Regions from separate parts of the Pantoea sp. At-9b genome, predicted to be linked through region 2. Evidence: predicted binding sites of a transcription regulator. Region 2 holds the regulator's gene; each other region holds the start of a gene.
What was found. Region 2 encodes CRP, which controls carbon source genes, mostly activating them, when cyclic AMP is high. Its sites were predicted from a motif close to ATGTGANNNNNNTCACAT; they were not measured.
Positions count from the first base shown of each region.

Region 1 (7,576 bases), 1.2 Mb from region 2:
CTCTTCATTAACGTCGGTAAAGGCAACAATCATCGCTACGGTGTCGGCCAGATGTGGCTCCAGTGCGCTCAGTGGCGCATCGGCAGGCAGGGTGATCAGTTCAAAACCCTGCTGTTGCAGCGTGGTGATTGGCGTTGCGTCATATTTGGCGAATGACGGTGAGGTACAGATGACTTTCATAACGCTTCCCGGTGTAAAAAGTGGAACAGGCAAGGGCAGCACGTGCTGCCCTGACGGCCATTACTGCAAATACTGGTTCACGATCTGGCGGATCTTCTGCTCTTCCTCGGCCGTGAAACGCACCGCATAGCGGCTGTCGCCGACGTTATAACCGAGCAGAGAAACCGCCTTCTTCACCGCTGCCGGTGAGAAGCCGACGCTGTAAAGGTCGGTACGCAATCCGGTGACGTTCTCCTGAGCCAGACGCGAACCTTCGATATCACCAGCGTGGAAGCGTGCCCAGATCGCGTTGATCTCTTTCGGTGCCACGTTGGCAAGGCCGGAGATGCAGGCAGAACAGCCATCAACGAAGCCCTGATGGATCAGCGAATCCGGGCCGTTCAGTACGTCAAAATTATCGCTACCTGCCGCAGCTTGCAGGAAGCCGCTCAGGCTCTCGTAGCTGCCTGCGCTGTCTTTGATCCCGATGATGTTGGGATGTGACGCCAGCTGGCGCACGGTGTCCGGCTGTAAGGTGTTGCCGGTACGGGCCGGAATGTTGTAGAGGAACAGCGGCACGTTCAGCGCATCTGCCACCGTCTGATAGTGATAAATCAGCTCATCCTGTTTCAACGGCACGAAGTACGGGGTGATCACTGATACCGCATCAACGCCGAGCTTCTCAATCTGCTTGCCGAGACGGATGGTTTCACGGGTGGAGATCTCGCCAATATGCGCCACCACGGGTGCGCTGCCGTTCACTTCATCAACGCAGGTCTCGGTAACGGCCAGTTTCTCCTGCTCATTTAGCACGAAGAATTCGCCGTTGGTGCCGCCGCAGAAAATACCGTTCCCGGCGCTCAGTTGACGCTTAACCTGCTCACGTTGGGTGGCAGGATTAAAGGCACCGTCGCGATCGAAGGTGGTGACAATGGCGGTCAGTACGCCCTGAATTTTGTTGCTCATGATTTCCTCGATAGTCCTTAGTGATTCAATGCCGGAAACAGCGTCAGGTAGACGTTTCGCACGTCATCGGCGCTCACTTTCATCGGTACATTCTTCATCAGGCGTTGCACGTCGAGCGCGGCTTCTACCAGATAGGGCAGGTGATCCGGGCCGATACCCAGCTCTTCCAGGCTGGCAGGCAGTTTCAGGCGCAGCACCAGCGCGGCGAAGTACTCGACCAGCGCATGTGATTTCGCTTCTTCATCCAGCGTCAGGTCGGCATCAGGCAGCAGGTCGTAAGCCTGAGCAAATTTGCTCACCGCGGCCGGACGTACAAAGCGCATGCACGGTGCCAGCAGGATGGCGTTAGCGACGCCGTGTGGAATGTGGTATTTGCCGCCCAGCGGGTAAGACATCGCGTGCACCAGGTGCGTACCGGCATGGGCAATTGAGGCACCGCCGTAATATGACGCCCACAGCATATTTAGACGCGCTTCGAGGTTACCCGGCTCGGCAACAGCAGTTTCCAGGCTGGCAAACAGCTTTTTCATGCCGATCATCGCGTAGTTATCACTCACCGGGTTGGCAACCGTGGCGGTGAAGCACTCAATCAGGTGGCACAACGCATCAATCCCGGTGGAGGAAGCGATGTGCGGCGGCATGCTGGTGGTCAGCTCCGGCACCAGTGCGACATAATCCGGCAGCATCACCGGGGTAATAATGCCGACCTTGGTCTCTTTCTCCGGGATCGCCAAAATGGCGTTCGGCGTGGCTTCTGAACCAGTACCCGCCGTGGTAGGGATCAGCAGCGAAGTGGTGCGGGTCAGCGGTTTTTCCCCGGCCAGTAAGGCATCAAGGGTGGGCGCGCCTTTCACGCACAGAATAGAGAGCAGTTTGGCAACGTCCAGTACGCTACCGCCGCCTACGCCGATCACCAGATCGACATCGGTAGTTGGCAATGCTGCCACAATCGCCGCCACATCATGCTGGCTGGGTTCTGGCGGCACGCTGTTCACCACACTGAGGCTGGCAATCTGCTGCTGCAACTGGGCGATCAACGTCTGTACTGCCGGAATGCCCTCTATATTCTTATCAGTGACCAGCAGCGCTTTCTGCTTACCTTTCAGCAGGTAGCTGAGGTCATTGAGTGCCTGATAGCCGCTAATCACGGTGCTGTTGATATTCATTTCGTACCCTTTTCCCGGTGTTTTCACGCTGATTGATTGGTTTTGCTCATCAGTCTGCGATGTCTGTCACTAACTGTGCCTGAATTTATAGGGCATATTGATTTCAATTAATTTGATCTTGCTCACATATAATCAATCATGATTGAATATAATCAATCTCAACACGGCAAGCTGCCCGTTACAGGAGAGAGGATGCGTTCACAACCTTGGAAAACACCGGTTCTGGTGATTGCCGATGATTTTACTGGTGCTAACGATGCCGGAAGCGGGCTGGCCAGGGCAGGTGCGCGCGTACACGTGCTGTTTAACAGCGATACGCCACACGATGCCAATGCTGCCGATGTGCTGGTGATTAGCACGGATAGCCGGGCGGTGAGTGCAACCGAGGCCGCACAACGTACTGAACGTGCGGTCCGGCAGCATCAGGCGGTTGCGCAGGATGGTTGGTTGTTTAAGAAAATCGACTCCACCTTACGTGGCAACCCCGGCGCGGAGATTGCCGCAGCCATGGCGGCCAGTGGCAAAACACTGGCGCTGGTGGTGCCTGCGGTGCCAAAGCTGGGGCGCACCACGCGCAAGGGAGAGGTGTGGATTCAGCAACAACGCCTCACTGACACCGAGTTTGCCAGCGATCCGAAAACGCCCGTCACCAGCAGCAACGTGTTGACGCGTCTACAGATGCAAAGCGATTTACCGGGTGAGGTGATCGATCTCGACACGCTGCGCAGCGGCCAACTGGCGCAGGTGCTGGCCGGGAAGCAAGGGCTGGTGGTGATTGATATTGAGCAGGATGCTGACCTGAGCTTATTAATGCAGGCCGCTGCGGCGCTGCCAACGCGGCCACTGCTGGCCGGGGCATCCGGCCTGGGCGATGCGTTGGGCGAGCATCTGGCTGGCCGATCGGCGCGACCGGTGCTGGCCGTGGTGGGGTCGATGAGCGCCATTGCCCAACAGCAAATTGAGCGTCTCAATAGCCAGCGCGCCATTCGCATTATCGATATTGATATCCGCCAGTTGTTTGCCCAACCGGCATGGCCACAGGCCAGCGCATGGCAGCAGGCGATGCAGCAGGCATTGCGTGCCGGTGAACACTGCGTAGTGCGCACCACGCAACATGCCGCACAGCGTCATGAGATTGACAGTCTGTGCCAGCAGCAACAGGTTTCCCGTCAGGAGCTGGGCGAGCGTATCTGCCAGTTTCTGGCGCAACTGACCGAAGCGGTGTGCCGTAACGTTCCGCCTGCCGGATTGTATCTCTCCGGCGGAGATGTGGCGATTGCCGTGGCACAGGCGCTGGGAGCCAACGGTTTTCAGATTCAGGGTCTGGTGGCGGGCTGTGTACCGCACGGGGTTCTGCTTAATAGTGATTTACACCTGCCGGTGATGACCAAAGCGGGTGGCTTTGGCGACGAAAACACCCTGGTAGAAGCCATTCGTTTTATTGAGGAGATGTCGAGTGAATAAAATTATTGCGGTTACCATGGGCGATCCGGCGGGCATCAGCCCGGAGATCATCATTAAAGCGTTGGCGGAAGGCGAACTGGCCGGTGTGCCAGCGGTGGTGGTAGGTTGCGCCGCGACGCTGCGTCGGGTGATGGGGTTGAACATTACGCCGCAGGCTGAGCTGCGCGTGCTGGACCAGGTAAAAGACGCGCATTTTGCGCCGGGTATCATCAACGTGATTGATGAGCCGCTGGCGAACCCGGAAGCCTTGCAACCGGGCGTGGTGCAGAAGGAAGCGGGCGATCTGGCGTGGCGCTGCGTGAAACGTGCGACCGAGTTGGCACTGGCAGGGGAAGTGCAGGCGATTGCCACTGCGCCTCTGAACAAAGAAGCACTGCACTCGGCGGGTCATATCTATCCAGGACACACCGAACTGCTGGCGCAACTGACCAACACCAAAGATTACGCGATGGTGCTGTACACCGATCATCTGAAGGTAATCCACGTGACGACCCATATCGCGCTGCGTAAATTCCTCGACACCCTAAACCGCCCGCGTATTGAGACGGTGATTGGGATGGCGGATACCTTCCTGCGTCGTGTCGGGTTCGACAAGCCACGTATTGCGGTCGCCGGGGTTAACCCCCATGCCGGAGAGAACGGGTTGTTTGGCGATGAAGAGATCACCACCGTGGCACCTGCCATCAGGGCGATGAAGGAAAAAGGCATTGATGTTTATGGCCCGTGCCCGCCAGATACCGTGTTCCTGCAATGCCAGCAAGGTCAGTATGATATGGTGGTGGCGATGTACCACGATCAGGGGCATATCCCACTGAAATTACTTGGTTTTTACGATGGTGTTAATATCACGGCAGGTTTACCGTTTATCCGTACTTCTGCGGACCACGGCACCGCCTTTGATATCGCCTGGACAGGTAAGGCGAACTCTGCGAGCATGGCGATCTCCATCAAACTCGCGATGCAACTTGCATAGGGAAATATGAAGGGACAAAGTCGCCTCGACCAGATTATGGACTATCTGAAAAGCCATAATCTGGTTACTGTTGAACAGCTGGTGAGTGCCATTTCAGCCTCACCGGCCACGATTCGCCGTGATCTGATCAAGCTGGATAAAGAAGGTGTGATTAGCCGCAGCCACGGCGGCGTTACCTTGAATCGCTTTATCCCTGCCCAGCCGACCACGCTGGAAAAAATGCAGCGTAACTTGGCGGAAAAGCAGGCGATTGCCCATTTTGCCGCCGGTTTTGTGCAGTCCGGGGATGCAGTGGTGCTGGATGCTGGCACCACGATGCTGGAACTGGCGCGTCAGTTAACCCATTTGCAGTTGCGGGTGATTACCGCCGACCTGCATATCGCGCTGTTTTTGTCTGAATTCAAACAGATTGAGGTCACCATCATTGGTGGGCGCATCGATGATTCCAGCCAATCCTGCATTGGTGAACATGGCCGCCGTCTGTTGCGCAGTATCAACCCGGATGTCGCTTTTGTCAGTTGTAACTCGTGGAGCATTGAGCGCGGTATTACCACGCCAACGGAAGAGAAAGCCGGTCTGAAGATGGATTTGCTGGCGAATGCGCGTCGTCGGATTCTGCTGGCTGACAGCAGCAAATACGGTTCCTGGTCGTTGTTCTGCGCCGCACCGATTGACAGTCTGACCGATATCGTTACCGATGCGCGGCTGGATGATGAGGTATGTCGTCACTTGCGCGAGCGCGGTATTGCGCTGCAACTGACGGAATAAAGTGATTTACTCACTCTGCCGTGGCTCAAGAGTTCAGGCGCGCATGCGCCGAACTCGTTATTGAGCACGCTGACGCCAAGACATAGGCTATTTTCTGAATACCGTACTGACGATAAATTGCGATATTTTTAGCGGAATGATCAAAAATAGACTCTGCTATATGCAAAAAATATTATCATCGCCAGTATTATCACGGCCGTGATGAAAACCAGAAGATCGGCAAATAATTTACGCATTTTCGCCTCTTTATACAAAATGATAGCGTTCTGAGTGGTATTTCGTTAACGGGACGTGCAGGGCTGCCAGCGTTTTTTCAATTTCATCCATCATTCTGTTCGGGCCGCAGATGAAATATTCATGTTGTTCATAGGGCGCTGGGATATAACGTTGTATCAGTTCACTGTTAATGAAACCCGTTTCTCCCGTCCATTCTTTCGGGGGCTGTTCAAGAACATGTATGACCTGTAAATTAATCCTGTCTGACAATGTTTCCAGTTCTTCTCTGAAGGTAATGCCATCCCAGTTTTTATTACCATATATCAGTATTATTGGACGTTTATCACCGTGATCGGCAAACGTTCGGATGATACTCATCATCGGGGTAATACCAATCCCTCCGGCAATTAACACATGCATGTCCGCCGGATTACCTACAGTGAATGCGCCATAGGGGCCATCAATATAAACCCGCTTACCCGCAGTCACATTTCTGATCTTTCGGGTGTAATCGCCAGCATCTTGTATGGTCATTTCAATCGTCTCTTTCGCCATTTCCGCACTGGATGAAAAAGAGAAAGGATGAGACGTCAATTTGAAAGGACTTCCCCAGACGTTCAGCCAGCCAAACTGACCAGGGGCAAAAGGAAAACCTGCATGACCAATAGGTTGCATCACCAACGTGGTGCTGCCTCCCCGTTCATTGCGCGTTGCGATGACCTGGTAGGGTTTTCGCAACATCAGAAAAGGCCGGACGATGCGGGTATAAATCAGCAGGCAGCACCAGAGTATGGCTAATCCTGTCCACAAGGCGCGTTTTAAGGGCGCATCTAAATAGAACCCCCAGGCAAATGTATGAAGTAGACCGGCACCAATCACCAGAACTGCCAGAATAATATGAGTATAATGCCAAACCTCGTAGCTAATTTTGAGTTTCACACGCCACAGTGCCATCACCATTAAGGCAATAAGCGAATAGGTAGATATTGCCGCGAAGCGTGCCCGCCACGGGGCCTCAATAAAATTAAGCAGCGCCAGTCTTTCCGGTCGTAAAATAAAAAGGATGACAGGATGGGCAATAATCAGGGCCAGGGCTATAAAAGATATTTGTTTGTGAAAATGATAAATAATATCTTCCCCCCACGGACGTGTCACGGCACGAAAGCGAGCAGTAAGACCCACCTGTAATCCAAGAATGGCCAGACCAGCATAACCTGCCGCAGCGGAAAACTCTGTCCAGAAATCCCTGGAGGGTGGGAGTGGACCGATCAGAAGAACAAATAATGGGCCTGCAGTGAAAAATAGATAGAACAATACCCAGAGGGTATTTCGTGTGAAAGTGTTCATGTCCACAACCCCGTTCAGAGTTATTACGGATTATATATCATTAATTCTGCCATCAGCCTTATGTTGGTTAAATAATGGTCAATCCATGGTACATACGAAGCGTAGACGAACATCTATGTTTATACAAAATGATAACGGATAGTACCCGGGCGTGTGTTTCTTTATCGGGAGTATTCACGGGTATCTGAATAATGAATTTATTGATAAATTTTCGCGGCATCAAAGTATTGGCGGGCTGCTGCCCGCCAATAAAGAAGGCAAAGATATGACTGGACCACTTCGGTGAAAGGCGTCAGAACGCGCCTGGCTTCAGGCCCACCGACGGAATATTGCGGCCGTAATAAATCTCCCGCATCTCTTGCCACAGTAAGTCGGTAATGCGCTGGTGCTCTTCCGGGCTAAGATCTTCAGGTTTGGTGTTGAACAGGTAATGCTTCAGGTCAAACTCTTTCAGTAACATCTTGGTGTGAAAGATGTTTTCCTGATATACGTTCACATCAAGCATGTCATACATCGA
Region 1 is NC_014837.1:827,494-835,069, forward strand. It holds gene PAT9B_RS03610 (phosphoglycerate dehydrogenase) at 1-180, opposite strand, end outside; gene PAT9B_RS03615 (dihydrodipicolinate synthase family protein) at 241-1,125, opposite strand; gene PAT9B_RS03620 (iron-containing alcohol dehydrogenase) at 1,143-2,291, opposite strand; gene PAT9B_RS03625 (four-carbon acid sugar kinase family protein) at 2,484-3,755, shown strand; gene PAT9B_RS03630 (D-threonate 4-phosphate dehydrogenase) at 3,748-4,728, shown strand; gene PAT9B_RS03635 (DeoR/GlpR family DNA-binding transcription regulator) at 4,735-5,496, shown strand; gene PAT9B_RS03640 (ferric reductase-like transmembrane domain-containing protein) at 5,743-7,059, opposite strand; gene speD (adenosylmethionine decarboxylase) at 7,352-7,576, opposite strand, start outside.
Region 1: a site for CRP is predicted at 2,402-2,419, ahead of PAT9B_RS03620 (iron-containing alcohol dehydrogenase). Genes of this name have one in related genera too.

Region 2 (7,576 bases):
GTTCTGCCGAGGTCTGGTACGCCACGGTGACGTTAACCGCCTCCGCCTGGAAGGTCAGTAACGCCAGCGCTGCTGCCAATGTGGTTATGGTTTTTTTTACTGCCATCATCGTACACCCCAATGTTTTTATGTTGGGTGCAGTGTCGCCAGCAGTAATGGTTTCATAAAGGAATTAAAAATTATCCCTAATGAAAATCGGTTCTTAGGCAATCATCGGGCAAGACTATGCAAAATACGCAAATAGAAAAAAGGCGCGTTACACGCGCCTCGGGTTAACTCAGTGCCAAATCAACAGCACGCAGGCGGCGGTCAGCAGCCCCATCGCCAGGTTAAAGATTTTCCACGCGCGCGGGCTGCGCAGCAGACGGCCAATCAACGAGCCGAAGCCCATCCAGATCACCCCGGAGACCACATTCACCAGCGCCATACCAATACTGATGGCCACCACGGAGTGCAGATACGCCGCACCCGCCAGGCTAAAGCTGGCAACCGCACCCAGCGCCATCAGCCACGCCTTCGGGTTGATCAGTTGCAATAAGCCACCCTGCCAGAATGGCGTGGGCACCGGCGGGGCCGAATCGGTGTCCAGTTGCTCATACTCGGCAGTGGCGATTTTCCACGCCAGCCACAACAGATACAGGCTACCGGCGATTTTAAGAACCAGATGTAAGGCAGGATAGAGTAGGATAAGGCCACCCACGCCAAAGGCCACCATCAGCAGCATCGCCTGCATACCGATCATGATGCCGATTAACAACGGAAAGGTGCGCAGAAAGCCAAAGTTGGCAGCGGAGGCGGTAAGTAACATATTATTAGGCCCTGGCGTGATCGCAGCGACCCAGAGAAAGCCCAGCATTGACAAAAACAGACTCAGTTCCATGTTGATTAGGGTGCTCCTCACCCAGGACAGCCAAAAAACCCATCGAAACTATCAGCGAGATATGCATCAGACAAGCGTTTACCACAGTAATTTTGACTTACCGCCCAGTGAGGACTTCGTTCCTCTTAGCGGTTTTCGTAATCCGCACCTGCAAACTCTGCTGCCGCGTCTGCTCAGGCGGCGTGTCACCCTGCGCCCACACTGGCAGCGACTCGATTTGCCGGACGGTGATTTTGTCGATCTTGCGTGGAGTGAAAATCCCGCTCAGGCGGCGCATAAACCCCGCATGGTGCTGTTCCATGGTTTAGAAGGCAGCTTCCACAGCCCCTATGCTCACGGTCTGATGCAGGCATGTCAGGCGCGCGGCTGGCTGGCCGTAGTGATGCATTTTCGCGGCTGTAGCGGCGAACCGAATCGTCTGCATCGGATTTACCACTCCGGCGAAACAGAGGATGCCAGCTACTTTCTGCGCTGGCTCAAGCGCGAATGGGGGGATGTGCCAACCACGGCGGTCGGCGTATCGCTGGGCGGTAATATGCTGGCGTGTCTGACCGGTCTGGAGGGGAGTGATGCGCCGCTCGATGCGGCGGTTGCCATCTCAGCCCCGCTGCTGCTGGAACCCTGTAGCCAGAAGCTGGAGAACGGCTTCTCACGTTTTTATCAGCACTACCTGCTGACGCAACTGAAGAAGAACGCCAAACGGAAGCTGAAAGCCTGGCCCGGCACGCTGCCGGTGGATTTACGTGAACTGCGCGCCCTGCGCCGGTTGCGTGACTTTGACGATGCGGTCACCTCACGGGCGCACGGTTTCGTGGATGCCGGTGACTATTATCATCGGGCCAGCGCCATGCCGCTGTTGACCGGGGTGCGTAAGCCGCTGCTGATCATTCACGCCAAAGACGATCCCTTTATGACCGACGCGGTGATACCGCAGCCGGAGCAACTGTCGCCCTCGATTCAATATCAGCTCACGCAACAAGGCGGCCATGTCGGTTTTGTCGGCGGAACGCTGCTGCGACCGCAAATGTGGCTGGAACAACGTGTGCCGCAGTGGTTATCAACTTATCTGGATGTATGATCGTGATTATTCCGTGGCAACAACTCGACCCTGAAACGCTGGAAAACCTGATTGAAGCCTTTGTATTACGCGAAGGCACCGACTACGGTGAACAGGAGCGCAGTCTGGCGCAAAAAGTCGCTGATGTGCGTCGCCAGCTGGAACGCGGTGACGCGGTGCTGGTGTGGTCAGAACTGCACGAAACCGTCAATATCATGGCGCGCGGTGAATTTCGCGGCTAATGCACATCCCGGCTTTTCGTGCTAACAATGCTCATCGCCGGATTTCACAGGGAGCTTTGTTATGTCAGCCAGGCATCCGATCATTGCCGTTACCGGTTCCAGCGGTGCCGGAACCACCACCACCAGCCTCGCCTTCCGCAAAATATTTCAGCAGCTGAATCTGCATGCCGCTGAATTGGAAGGTGACAGTTTCCATCGCTATACGCGCCCGGAAATGGACATGGCGATCCGCAAAGCGCGCGATCTGGGCCGTCATATCAGCTATTTCGGGCCAGAAGCGAACGATTTTGGTCTGCTGGAGCAGACGTTTGAGCAGTACGGTAAAACCGGCCTCGGCCAGTCGCGCAAATATCTGCATACCTATGACGAAGCCGTGCCGTGGAACCAGGTGCCCGGTACTTTCACGCCGTGGCAGCCGCTGCCGGAAAACACCGATGTGTTGTTCTATGAAGGTTTGCATGGCGGCGTGGTGACGCAGCAGCACAACGTGGCTGAGCATGTCGATTTACTGGTGGGTGTGGTACCGATCGTTAACCTTGAGTGGATTCAAAAGCTGGTGCGCGATACCAGTGAACGCGGCCATTCACGCGAAGCGGTGATGGATTCGGTGGTACGTTCGATGGAGGATTACATCAACTTCATCACCCCACAGTTCTCGCGTACCCACATCAACTTCCAGCGCGTGCCGACCGTCGACACGTCGAACCCGTTTGCCGCGCGTGAAATTCCGTCCCTGGATGAAAGCTTTGTGGTGATCCATTTCCGTGGACTGGAAGGCATTGCCTTCCCTTACCTGCTGGCGATGATTCAGGATTCCTTTATCTCGCATATGAACACCCTGGTGGTGCCCGGCGGCAAAATGGGGCTGGCGATGGAGCTGATTATGACGCCGCTGGTGCAACGCCTGATTGAAGGCAAACGCATCAAGTAAGCCAAATTTTTCGTAGCGGCGCGATTTATCACGCGATCCCGGAATCGCTGCGGGAAAAATCGGCGCGATAAATCGCCTGACCGTGCATGCTGCACGAAAAAATCCGCGCGATAAATCGCGCCGCTACGTTCGTGCTAAAGTTCAACCACCTCATAGCTGTGGGTAATTTCTACCCCTTTGCCCAGCATAATCGCCACCGAGCAATACTTCTCCGCCGACAGATCAACCGCCCGCGCCACCGCTTTGTCGCCCAGCGCTTTGCCGCTGACAATAAAATGCAGGTTGATATGTGTGAAAATGCGTGGTGCTTCTTCACGACGTTCCGAGGTCAGTTTTACCTCACAATCCGCCACGTCATTGCGCCCTTTTTGCAGGATCGACACCACATCAATCGCGCTGCAACCGCCCGCAGCCATCAGCACCATCTCCATCGGACTCGGTGCTTTGTCGCCCGAATTGCCATCCATTAATATCTGATGACCTGATGAGGATTCTCCGAGAAAGGTAAGCCCTTCCACCCATTTGACCCGTGCCTGCATTATTCTTTCTCCTGAATCGGCTGATTTGCCGCCAGAGTACGCTTTCACCTGAGAAACAGCAATCCAGACTAATCGCCCTTTTGCTGAAGCGAGACAACAGAAGACAGCTAGCAAAAGCTGTGCTACAAACAGTGCTGAAAATATTTTCGTCGCAATAGACGAAGGCGGGAAGAATCAGAAGCCTGGCTTAAGAGTCCACCCGAATAATTTTCCTTTACAGGAAGCGCTCTACGATTTCACCGCCTGACAGGGAAAACTGCCCCCTGTGTTTTGGGCACGATTACAACAGAGGATAATAGCGAATGGTTCTCGGCAAACCGCAAACAGACCCTACACTCGAATGGTTCCTGTCCCATTGCCATATTCACAAATATCCATCCAAAAGCACCCTGATTCATCAGGGTGAGAAAGCGGAAACGCTCTACTACATCGTGAAAGGTGCCGTTGCGGTGCTGATTAAAGATGAAGAAGGCAAAGAGATGATCCTCTCCTACCTCAATCAGGGGGATTTCATCGGCGAGCTTGGCCTGTTTGAAGAAGGTCAGGAACGCAGTGCCTGGGTTAGAGCGAAAACTGCCTGCGAAGTGGCTGAAATTTCCTACAAAAAATTCCGTCAGCTGATTCAGGTAAACCCGGATATTTTAATGCGTCTTTCGGCGCAGATGGCGCGTCGCCTGCAGGTGACATCAGAAAAAGTAGGCAACCTTGCCTTCCTTGATGTGACCGGCCGCATTGCGCAGACGCTGCTCAATCTGGCCAAGCAGCCTGATGCCATGACCCACCCGGACGGGATGCAGATCAAAATCACCCGTCAGGAAATTGGTCAGATCGTCGGCTGCTCACGCGAGACAGTTGGCCGTATTCTGAAAATGCTGGAAGATCAAAACCTGATCTCCGCACATGGTAAAACCATCGTCGTTTACGGCACCCGCTAATTTCTTCTCACCCACGGCGTGATGGCAGCATCGCGCCGTTTTTGTCTGCGATGAGCTGATGTGGCGTCGAATCATCTATCATCCCGAGGTTAACTACGCCCTGCGGCAAACGCTGGTGCTGTGCCTGCCCGTGGCTCTCGGCTGGCTGTTTGGCGATCTGCAAAAAGGCTTGCTGTTTTCCTTAGTGCCGGCCTGCTGCAACATCGCCGGTCTTGATACGCCGCATAAACGTTTCTTCAAACGCCTGGTTATTGGCGGTTCCCTGTTTGCGACCGGCAGCTTCCTGATTCAATGGCTGACGGATTATCACGTCCCCTTGCCGCTGATTCTGCTGGTGCTGCCGTTATTAGTCGGTGTGACCGGCGAGATCAGCCCGTTGCATGGCCGCTTGCTGCCCGCCACGCTGATCGCCTCCATCTTTACCCTGAGCCTGGTAGGCCGCATGCCTATCTGGGTACCACCGCTGCTCTACATTGGCGGCACCTTGTGGTACGGGCTGTTTAACTGGTTCTGGTTCTGGCTGTGGAAAGAGCAGCCGATGCGCGAGTCGCTGAGCCTGTTGTACCGTGAGCTGGCGGATTATTGCGATGCCAAATATACCCTGCTGACCCAGTTGACCGACCCGGAGAAAGCGCTGCCTCCGTTGCTGGCACGCCAACAGAAAGCGGTGGATCTGATCACCACCTGCTATCAGCAAATGCACATGCTGTCGGCCAGCCGGGATAACAGCCATAAACGCCTGACGCGCGCTTTTCAGGTGGCGCTGGATTTGCAGGAACACATCTCCGTTAGCCTGCATCAGCCGGAAGAAGTGCAAAAGCTGGTGGAGCAAAGCCATGCCGAGGCGGTGATTCGCTGGAATGCCAAAACCATCTCCGCCCGCCTGCGTCTGCTGGCCGATGCCATTCTGTATCACCAGTTGCCGGACCGTTTTCAAATGGATAAGCAACTGGGTGCGCTGGAAAAAATTGCCCGTCAGCACCCGGACAATCCGGTGGGTAACTTCTGTCTGTATCATTTCAGCCGCATTGCGCGCGTGTTGCGTACCCAGAAACCGCTGTATACCCGTGACCTGATGGCCGATCGCCAACGCCGCCTGCCGTTTTTTCCGGCGCTGCGCAGCTATCTGTCGCTGAAATCGCCCGCCTTGCGTACCGCGGCCCGCTTTGCCGTGATGCTGATGTTTGGCAGCGCGCTGGCGCTGTTCTTTAACATCCCCAAACCTTACTGGATTCTGATGACCACCATGTTCGTCAGCCAGAATGGCTACAGCGCCACGCGGGTGAGGATTCAACACCGTGCGCTCGGCACCTTTGCCGGGTTGTTGATTGCTGCCGCCTCATTGCGTTTTGCCGTACCGGAATCCATCACCCTGTTATTTATGCTGGCGATCACCCTCGCCAGCTATCTGGTGACGCGTAAATATTACGGCTGGTCGATGATTGGTTTCACGGTGACAGCGGTGTATTCGCTGCAATTGCTGTCGCTGAATGGCGCACAGTTTCTGCTGCCACGCATGATGGATACGCTGATGGGGTGTCTGATTGCCTTTGGCGGCATGATTTGGCTGTGGCCGCAGTGGCAGAGCGGCTTGTTGCGGAAGAACGCGCACGATGCGCTGGAAGCCGATCAGGAAGCCATGCAGCTGTTGCTCGGACCGGAGCAGTCACCGGAGAAACTGGCTTATCAACGCATCAAGGTCAATCAGGCGCACAACGCGATGTTTAACTCGCTGAATCAGGCGATGACCGAGCCAGGCTTTAATTCCCAGTATCTGAAAGATATGCGGCTGTGGGTGACGCACAGCCAGTTTATCGTCGAACACATCAACGCGATGACCATCCTGGCACGCGAGCATACGATGCTGACGCCAAAGCTGGCGGAACGCTATCTGCAATCCTGTGAAATCGCGCTACAACGCTGTCAGCAGCGGCTGGAGCATGATGGCCCCGGTAACGACAGCAATATTCTGGAAGCGCCGGAAAACATCAATGAGGGGGCGGTAACGATTGTCGAGCAGCATGTGAAGCGCATTCTGCAACACCTGAACGTGATGCACACCATCTCTTCGCTGGCATGGAGCCAGCGACCACATCATGGCCGCTGGCTGACCGGGCTACGGGTGAAAAACTGATTACGCCGCCAGCACCTTCTCGATAGCCACCGCGAAGCGCGCCATGCCTTCTTCGATATCGGTCGGTTCAATCACCAGTGACGGCACAAAACGGATCACATCATTGCCAGCGGTCAGAATCATCAGACCTTCGGCGGCGGCGGCATGCAGAATGTCACGCGCTTTGCTGGCGTGTTGTGGCTTCAGCGCTGCGCCAATCAGCAGACCTTTACCACGAATATCCGTGAACAGGTCAAATTTACTGTCCAACGCTTGCAAGGCTGCAACAAACTGCTGACGACGTGATTCAACACCTTCCAGCACGTCAGGGGTGTTGATGATGTCGAGCGCCGTTTCAGCAATCGCGCAGGCCAGCGGGTTACCGCCGTAGGTGGTGCCATGCACGCCGGGTGCCATCACCGAGGCGATTTCATTGGTGGTCAGCATCGCGCTCACCGGGAAACCACCGCCCAGCGCTTTCGCGGTGGTGATGATATCTGGGGTGATGCCGTAATGTTCGTAAGCGAACAGCTTACCGCTACGCCCCATGCCGCTCTGCACTTCGTCCAGCACCAGCAGCGCGTTGTGCTCATCACATAAGGCGCGCAGACCCTGCATAAACTCTGGCGTGGCTGGCATAACACCGCCCTCGCCCTGAATCGGCTCAACCACGATGGCGCAGGTGTGATCGTCGATCACCGCTTTCACTGCCGCCAGGTCGTTGAAAGGGACGTGGACGATATCAGCCGGTTTCGGGCCAAAACCGTCGGAGTATTTCGGCTGGCCACCCACTGACACGGTAAACAACGTGCGTCCGTGGAAAGCGTTGTGGAAGGCGATAATTTTGCTTTTGAACGGGCTGTGTTTTTTGCAGGCGTA
Region 2 is NC_014837.1:3,995,488-4,003,063, forward strand. It holds gene tauA (taurine ABC transporter substrate-binding protein) at 1-109, opposite strand, end outside; gene PAT9B_RS18490 (LysE family translocator) at 278-880, opposite strand; gene PAT9B_RS18495 (hydrolase) at 942-1,958, shown strand; gene PAT9B_RS18500 (YheU family protein) at 1,961-2,179, shown strand; gene PAT9B_RS18505 (phosphoribulokinase) at 2,241-3,110, shown strand; gene PAT9B_RS18510 (OsmC family protein) at 3,245-3,649, opposite strand; gene crp (cAMP-activated global transcriptional regulator CRP) at 3,952-4,584, shown strand; gene PAT9B_RS18520 (YccS/YhfK family putative transporter) at 4,643-6,718, shown strand; gene PAT9B_RS18525 (aspartate aminotransferase family protein) at 6,719-7,576, opposite strand, start outside.

Region 3 (7,576 bases), on a different replicon from region 2:
GAGCCATAAGCAATGTTGTTTGCTGTGAAGAATATATTGGCCAGCAGATAGGTAACACAGACCCAGGCGACCTTGAGGCCATAGCTCACGTCCGGCACGGTTGACATTAAGAATGCTGACAGGCCAAACGGGACGGCGGTCCAGAGCACCCACGGGCGGGCTTTACCCAGCCGGGAGCGGGTTTTATCAATCCGGATACCGACGAAAATGCAGATGATGCCATCCAGCACGCGGGCAAAAAACATCAGCGAACCAATTAACAACGCGGGCATACCCACTACGTCGGTGTAGAAAAACGCCAGAAACGTGACCATCAATGTGTAAGTCAGGTTCGTGCCATAGTCTCCAACACCAAAAGCCAGACGCTCTCGGATGCCAATGCGTTGCAGATCTTGATGAGTACCAGGTTGTGCCATCACGCGTTCTCCAGTTCAAAGATTGCTACACCCCAGTCAGCCAGGGTCAGTGTGTTGCCCGCCTGATAGCGCCTGTCGCTCAGTAATTCCCGCCCAGCGTTGAACGGTAAGATGATGTCCTGCGCGTCACTGGAATAGTTGAAGTAAAACAGCACGGTATTGCCGGCACGGTTGATGGCTCGTTTTACGATCAGCGGAAAATGGAGATGTTCAGCCTCGCTGTGCAGTTCAATCCTTTGCTGTAAGCGTGTCAGGACGCTTTCCAGCACGGTTTCGCTGGTGTGGCAGCCAATATAGCTTGCTGTCCCTTTACCGTGGCGTTTATGCACGATGGCGGCGTATTTTTGCCAATAGGGATGCTGATAGCGCGCCCAGACCTCGGTATCCGCACTGTCGACCTCCAGTAGCTCCATCCAGTGGCTGACTGCTGCGGACTCCGGTGGAATATCCAGGACGTCTGAATGTAGGGTGACATCCTGTGGTTCGACAAACAGCTGATAACTGGCTCCCAATGTCTCACGAATGACCGCAGGCTGACGCTCGTGTCGCACTTTGAGATGCTGATTGGCAAAGCCGGACTTGAAGGAGTACAGGATATGGCCGCCATCAGCCACAAACTGATTTAATCGTTGCAGTGAAGCATCAGAAACGGCGTAGAGCAGGGGAGCAATCAACAGTGCATAGCGTGACAGGCGCGGGTCATCCACAGTCAGAATATCGACTTCAATATTAAGTCGGTAGAGCGAGTCGTAGTAGCTGCGAATCAGGTCATTGTATTGATGCTCTTTATGACGCCCGAACTGATGACCCTGCCAGGGATGCCAGTCCACTGCGGTCAGTGAATTGTTGCTGACGAGCAATGCTACCCGGTTTTGCTTTTTCAGCCCGCTGAGTTGCGGTGACAGGCGCGCCAGTGCCTGCCCAACTTCTCTGGCTTCGTCATACACGGGATTGGGTTGCAGATCATGGCTGAGCAAGCCTTTCCAGTAGGTCTCATAGGCGTTATGTAGCGAATGCCAGTGCCAGTATCCGATCATCGCTGCACCAGAAGCGATATGGCTGAAAGCCTGCTGGCGCAATTGCCCCGGGTAGGGCGTCCAGTTCTTGAATGCCTGTGCCTGCGTTTCCAGTACCAGATAGTTTTTATCTTTAGTGGTGCGGGCGATATCCCCGCAGAAGGCAATTTCTGCCCCGGTCAGCTGATGCTGGCTGGGGTGATAAATATCAACGCCAGTGATATCAAGGGCTGCTGACGCGGAGAAGTGATCGACTTCACCCCGCACGCCAAAGGACCAGGTCCGCCACTCGAAATCAAAGTTGTGGGTGATGAACTGTTCCGGCAAACGATACTCACTGACCAGTTTCGCCTGCCAGGCGAGAAAGTCGGTAACCAGATCACGTTGATACTGCTGAAAGGCAGCGCCCAGGCTGGCGTTTATGGTGCTTTCCAGCGGTGGGAAATCTTCCCAGGCATCAATACGGTTGCTCCAGTAATCAAGCCCGTACTGCGCATTGAGTTTTTCCAGGTCCCCGGCAAAGCGTTGTTTCAGATGCTCAACAAAATCGCGCTGCACGTGTTCGCCACAAGTGTCGTAGTACTTGGTTTCGTTGTCTATCTGGTAGCCGATCACCGCCGGATGGTGTGCGGTGGCCGTAAGTAGCGCACGGATAATACGTTCGGCGTAACGCAGATAAATGGGGCTGGTGATGTCCATTTTCTGCCGATGGCCGTACTTGTTGACTCCCTGCGGCGTTGTGGCCATTACGGAAGGATGTTTTTTAGCTAGCCAGGCAGGAATGGCGTAAGTGGGGGTACCAATAATCACGGCAATCTGGTTGGCATGCATGCGGTCCAGTACGGTCAGCACAGAGGAGAAATCAAACTCACCCTCCCGGCGCTCATAACTGCTCCAGGTGCTTTCAGCGATGCGAACCACGTTGATCCCTGCGGCTTTCATCAGACGGATGTCCTCATCCAAGCGTTCTACCGGCATATATTCACGATAATAGGCGACACCGTATAACAGCTTCTCCATTGCACTTCCCTCATCTCAGTACCGATATGGCGGTACGTTATCCGAAGGGATCAGGTGAAAGATGAAGTATGTCGCTGCCAACATAGAGAAACTCGCTTCTGCGTGAGTCTTTTGATGGGCATCACATATCCCTGAAACGCATAACGCCGTAGGTTATCAACAGACTGCGTTGATGAAAGAGAATCTGTCCCCTTGGTTGACCTGTCAGGATCGCTATTGATCCCGCTCGCGATCCTTGCCATTGATAAGATGACTTTTCCAGTTATCCACTGAGATATTTTTAATATTTTTTATATTGTTATCTCTTTTTAAACCTTTTTAGCGTGCTCCCAGCCCTTGCTATCCGTGGCCTGCGAAGGATCAATATGTATAAATTACCCTCAACAGGTGTAGAGATTGCCCTGATTAGATGTAGAAATCACCCTCAGCATGTGTAATATCTGCCCTTAGCAGATGTAGAAACTGCCCTCAAACAGCAAACTTACGCACAGGGATCAACAGAGGATCGAAATCGGTGGATAAAGACAGGCAAGTTTTGACGCTGGTGGAAGCGGTCATGCCGGTGAGCAAGATCATTGCGCAGTCCAATGAGATGACTGAAGCGGCATATCATCTGACGCGCGATCAGAAACGCATCCTTTTCCTGGCGGTAGGGCGGATACGCAACGCCACAAAAGGCGGTGATAAATCTGCCGGTCTGTGTGAGTTTACCGTTGCCGAGTACGCAGACATGTATAATTTGCCCTCAACGGAGGCCAGCAAAGATATCCGTAATGCTCTGGCTGGGTTTGCAGCTAAGGAAGTATGTATTTTTCGCCCTGAAGAGGATGAAGGAAATGAGAAGGGGAGTGAGGTGTATCCCTGGATGATTAAAAAAGCCTACTCTCCGCGCCGTGGTACTTACATTGTCCATCTGAACCCCTACCTGATGCCATTCTTCACCTCACTTGAGAAGCGGTTTACGAAAATCAAGATCAAGGATGTTGCCGGTATCACCAATCCTTACGCCATTCGCTTGTATGAATCACTTTGTCAGTACAAGAATGCCGAAGGTTCTGGCTTTGCGGTGTTGGGGGTGGAGTGGATGATTGAGCGCTACGGTTTGCCGAAGTCGTACCTGAAAATGGCTGAGTTTAAGCGTGGTTTTCTGGTCAAAGCGGTGAAGGAAATCAAAGAAAAAACCCATATGACAATCACTTACAGTGAGAAGAAATCGGGTAATCGCATCACACATTTTCAGTTCACTTACCAGCAAAGCTAAGGGCAATGTCTACACCTTTCTCCTGAGACGGTCGAGGGTGATTTCTACATCTTCTTTGCTGGTAGAAAGGGAGAACTGAGGGCAATTTCTCCATCTCCTATCCTGATGCACACCCGGGCTTGAGGGCAATTCTTACATCTTCTTCCAACGTCACCTCAAAATGATTTAAGCGCTGCAGTCTGAGGGCAAATCTTACATCTGTTCAGGTACTGGATTGAAAACGGGTTGTTTTTAGTACTCTACTTTTTGGCCTGCACCGAAAGATGAGGACGATTTGGCCACACCCAATGTTCGGCAGGTGTAGTTTTTGCCCTTAGCTGAGGGCAAAAACTACATCATTTCACGTTATTCGCTTCTTACGCTCACTGGAATCGGCGCTTTTGAGGGCAAAAACTACACCTCCTGGCGCGGATCTGGGTCGTCATCGAACATTAAGGGCATTTTCTACACCTGACTCCTGCTTTGGCTCCACGCCAGGAATAGCAGAGGGCAATTTCTCCATCTGCACCTTCTCAGCATGAGGGTGATTGCTACACATCCCGGTAAGCATTAAGGGCAATAACTACACATTACGGATTGGGATATTGAGGGTGATTCCTACATCTCAATATAAACATCATAGGCTTAGCACTTCGTTATTATGTCCGTGCTACAAAGGTCAGGTTCTACGCTTTAACAGAGGATTTCATCCCCAACCAGTCCATCATGCCTTGTGCCGCATGGCGGCCTTCTGCCATCGCGGTGACCACCAAATCGGCACCGCGCACGGCATCTCCTCCGGCAAAGATTTTCGGATTCGTGGTTTGATAACGGAACGTGCTGTCTACGCGGGCAGAGATACGCCCCCGCTGGTCAAGGCAGACGTTCTGACGCTCCAGCCACGGCATTGCATGCGGATTGAAGCCAAAGGCCATAATCACGATATCAGCAGGCATCACAAATTCACTGCCCTCAATGGGAACGGGTTGACGACGCCCTGAGGCATCTGGCTCGCCGGGCTGCGTGCGCAGCAGACGAATGCCACAAACGTTGCCGCTGTTATCCACCTCAAGTTGTAGGGGTTGCACATTAAATTCAAATTCCGCACCTTCGTCGCGGGCGTTTTTCACCTCTTTGCGTGAACCAGGCATATTGGCCTCGTCGCGACGATAAGCACAGGTTACTTTACTCGCCCCGTGGCGTATTGATGTACGCACGCAGTCCATCGCGGTATCTCCGCCACCCAACACCACGACATTCAGACCGGCGGTATTGATAAACGGCTGCTCTGCACTGTCCGGCAGTCCCATCAATTGTCGGGTGTTGGCAATTAAAAACGGCAACGCAGCGCAGACACCTGGTGCATCTTCGTTAAGCAGGTTCGCCTTCATTGACTGATAGGTCCCGACGCCGATAAACACCGCGTCGTAATCACTCAGCAACGCTTCCAGCGCAACGTCTTTGCCAATCTCGCAGTTCAACTCGAAACGGATGCCCATGGCGCTGAAGATTTCACGTCGGCGTGCCAGAAGTGCTTTATCCAGTTTAAAAGAGGGGATACCAAAGGTAAGCAAACCGCCGATTTCCGGGTGGCGGTCATACACGGTGGCGCTGATACCGTTACGTACCAGCACATCGGCGCAGGCCAGCCCGGCGGGTCCGGCCCCGATAATGGCAACGCGTTTATCCACTTTCTGTACCGTGCTCAAATCGGGCCGCCAACCTTGAGTCAGCGCGTGATCCGAGATGTAACGTTCGATATTGCCAATGGTCACCGCGCCATATTCGTCGCGTACCGTGCAGGCGCTTTCACATAACCGGTCCTGTGGGCAAACGCGGCCGGTGATTTCAGGCAGACAGTTGGTTTGGTGCGACAACTCGACGGCGGCGGCAATGTCGCCTTCTTTCACCCGCGACACCCATTGTGGGATGTGGTTATGTAGCGGACAGTTCCATTCGCAGATGCTGTGTTCCCCGCAAGTCAGGCAACGCTGTGCTTCGCGCACTGCCTGATCTGTCTGAAAGGGCAGATAGATTTCATCGAAGCCATTTTGGCGTATTGCTACCGGCAGTTTATCCGGTTCACCACGTGGTGGCGTTGCTCGCATTTGCCGTACTTTGGGATGTTCAGGCGCATGTGGCAACGCCCCGGCGTTTTGCCATGGCTGTGCTTCCTGGCTGGCGGCACGCAAGCGACGCGATCTCACCAGACCAGTCAGCGTCGCGTTATTCACCAGTTGCAGAGCATGGGTAGGACAATGTTGTGCACAGGCTGGGCCTTCAGGGCGGCCAAGGCAGAGATCACACTTGTGCGCGGTGGCTTTGAGCTGCCCATTGCCAACAGGTGTGAGCAGCACCTCGAGGGTGCCAAAAGGGCAGGCGATGACGCAGGATTTGCAGCCAATACACAGCTGCTGATCAACCTGGACTGAATCGTCGATGCGGTTGATTGCGCCATTCGGGCAACTGCGGGCACAGGGTGCATCTTCACAGTGATGACAGGTGACGGCATTGCGTTGCCGCAGATGCTGAATCACGGTAATGCGGGGCTTGAACTGCGCAGGGGTTAACACATGTTGCTCATTATTATGCGACATCACACAGGCAACTTCGCACGCCCGACATCCTATGCATTGCTGGCTGTTCGCCATCACAAAACGGTTCATGACAACCTTCTTTTTTGGCTAAAACCTGATTTATTTTCTGGTTATTGGATTTTAAGGGTAGCCGGATGACAAACAATGTACATTTGCCCAGATCAGGTTATCTGTGATTCTGAAACCAAAATTTATTGCTGGTACAACAAGGCCGTGGAGTTCATAGCGCGCGAATTCGTTACCCTGTCACCGTTGAAAACGACTTATGGCAGCATCAGTTATTGGTTCAAAGAGGGACGGACGTAAGACTTTCTTGGTTTCTGGCACGAAACACCCTTTGCTATATGAGTGAACGTCATGCCTCATTGATAACAGAATGGAGTCCGGATAACCCGTCGCGATTGAGACAGTACAATTTTTCCATCGAATGATAAGGTTAGGTTTCCATATCCACTCTGAGCAGGAACGAAAATGAGCATTTCAGAGAAACATGAATGGCGTAAGAATAGCTTCCTGGTAAGCACAGATAGAGAAAAACTGGATGTTCAGGCTATTCATCGTTATCTGACGAGATCCACCTGGGCCAAGGATATTCCCCTGGAGATCGTCTCGGCGTCGATTGAAAACAGCCTTAACTTTGGCGTTTATTATCATGAACGACAGATAGGTTTCGCTCGTCTGATAACGGATTTTGCTACATTTGCCTATCTTTGCGATGTTTATGTCCTGGAGGATTATCAGGGAGAGGGGCTGGGAAGATGGGTTATGGAATGCATACATAATCACCCTCTGTTCGAACAACTGCGCAGGATTATGTTGTTCACAACAACGGCCCCATGGCTGTATGAAAAGTTTGGCTACGAGCCGGTAAATCGGGAAAACTATGCATGGGCTATTGTCCGACCTGAAATTTATACCAATGGATCAAAAACGGGCTGAAGAACACTCATATTCAACCCCCTACGTCCTGTGATACTTAGCTGCCTGTAATGAGCGACCGGCAGAACGAACCTTTCCGGTCTGGGGCAGCGTTGATGTTTCCAGACTGCCTAAGAGGGTTCCACCAAATAAGGTGACAGAAAATCCGCAATTTCATCTTTACCAATACCCAGCGTAAAGCTGATACCTGCATTTTTTAAAATGCGGAGTCCTTCACCACTGTTTCTTGGATGCGGATCTTCAATAGCAATATAGATATGTCGTGGCTTCATCTCAGCAAGTGTTCGAGCACAGGAGGGGGTTCTGCCTTGATAGGAGCAAGGTTCAAGCGTGACAAAGATGTCACAT
Region 3 is NC_014840.1:218,135-225,710, forward strand. It holds gene PAT9B_RS26780 (MFS transporter) at 1-416, opposite strand, end outside; gene PAT9B_RS26785 (beta-galactosidase) at 416-2,452, opposite strand; gene PAT9B_RS26790 (RepB family plasmid replication initiator protein) at 3,009-3,713, shown strand; gene aegA (formate-dependent uric acid utilization protein AegA) at 4,379-6,358, opposite strand; gene PAT9B_RS26800 (GNAT family N-acetyltransferase) at 6,761-7,228, shown strand; gene PAT9B_RS26805 (diaminohydroxyphosphoribosylaminopyrimidine deaminase) at 7,339-7,576, opposite strand, start outside.
Region 3: a site for CRP is predicted at 2,562-2,579, ahead of PAT9B_RS26785 (beta-galactosidase). Genes of this name have one in related genera too.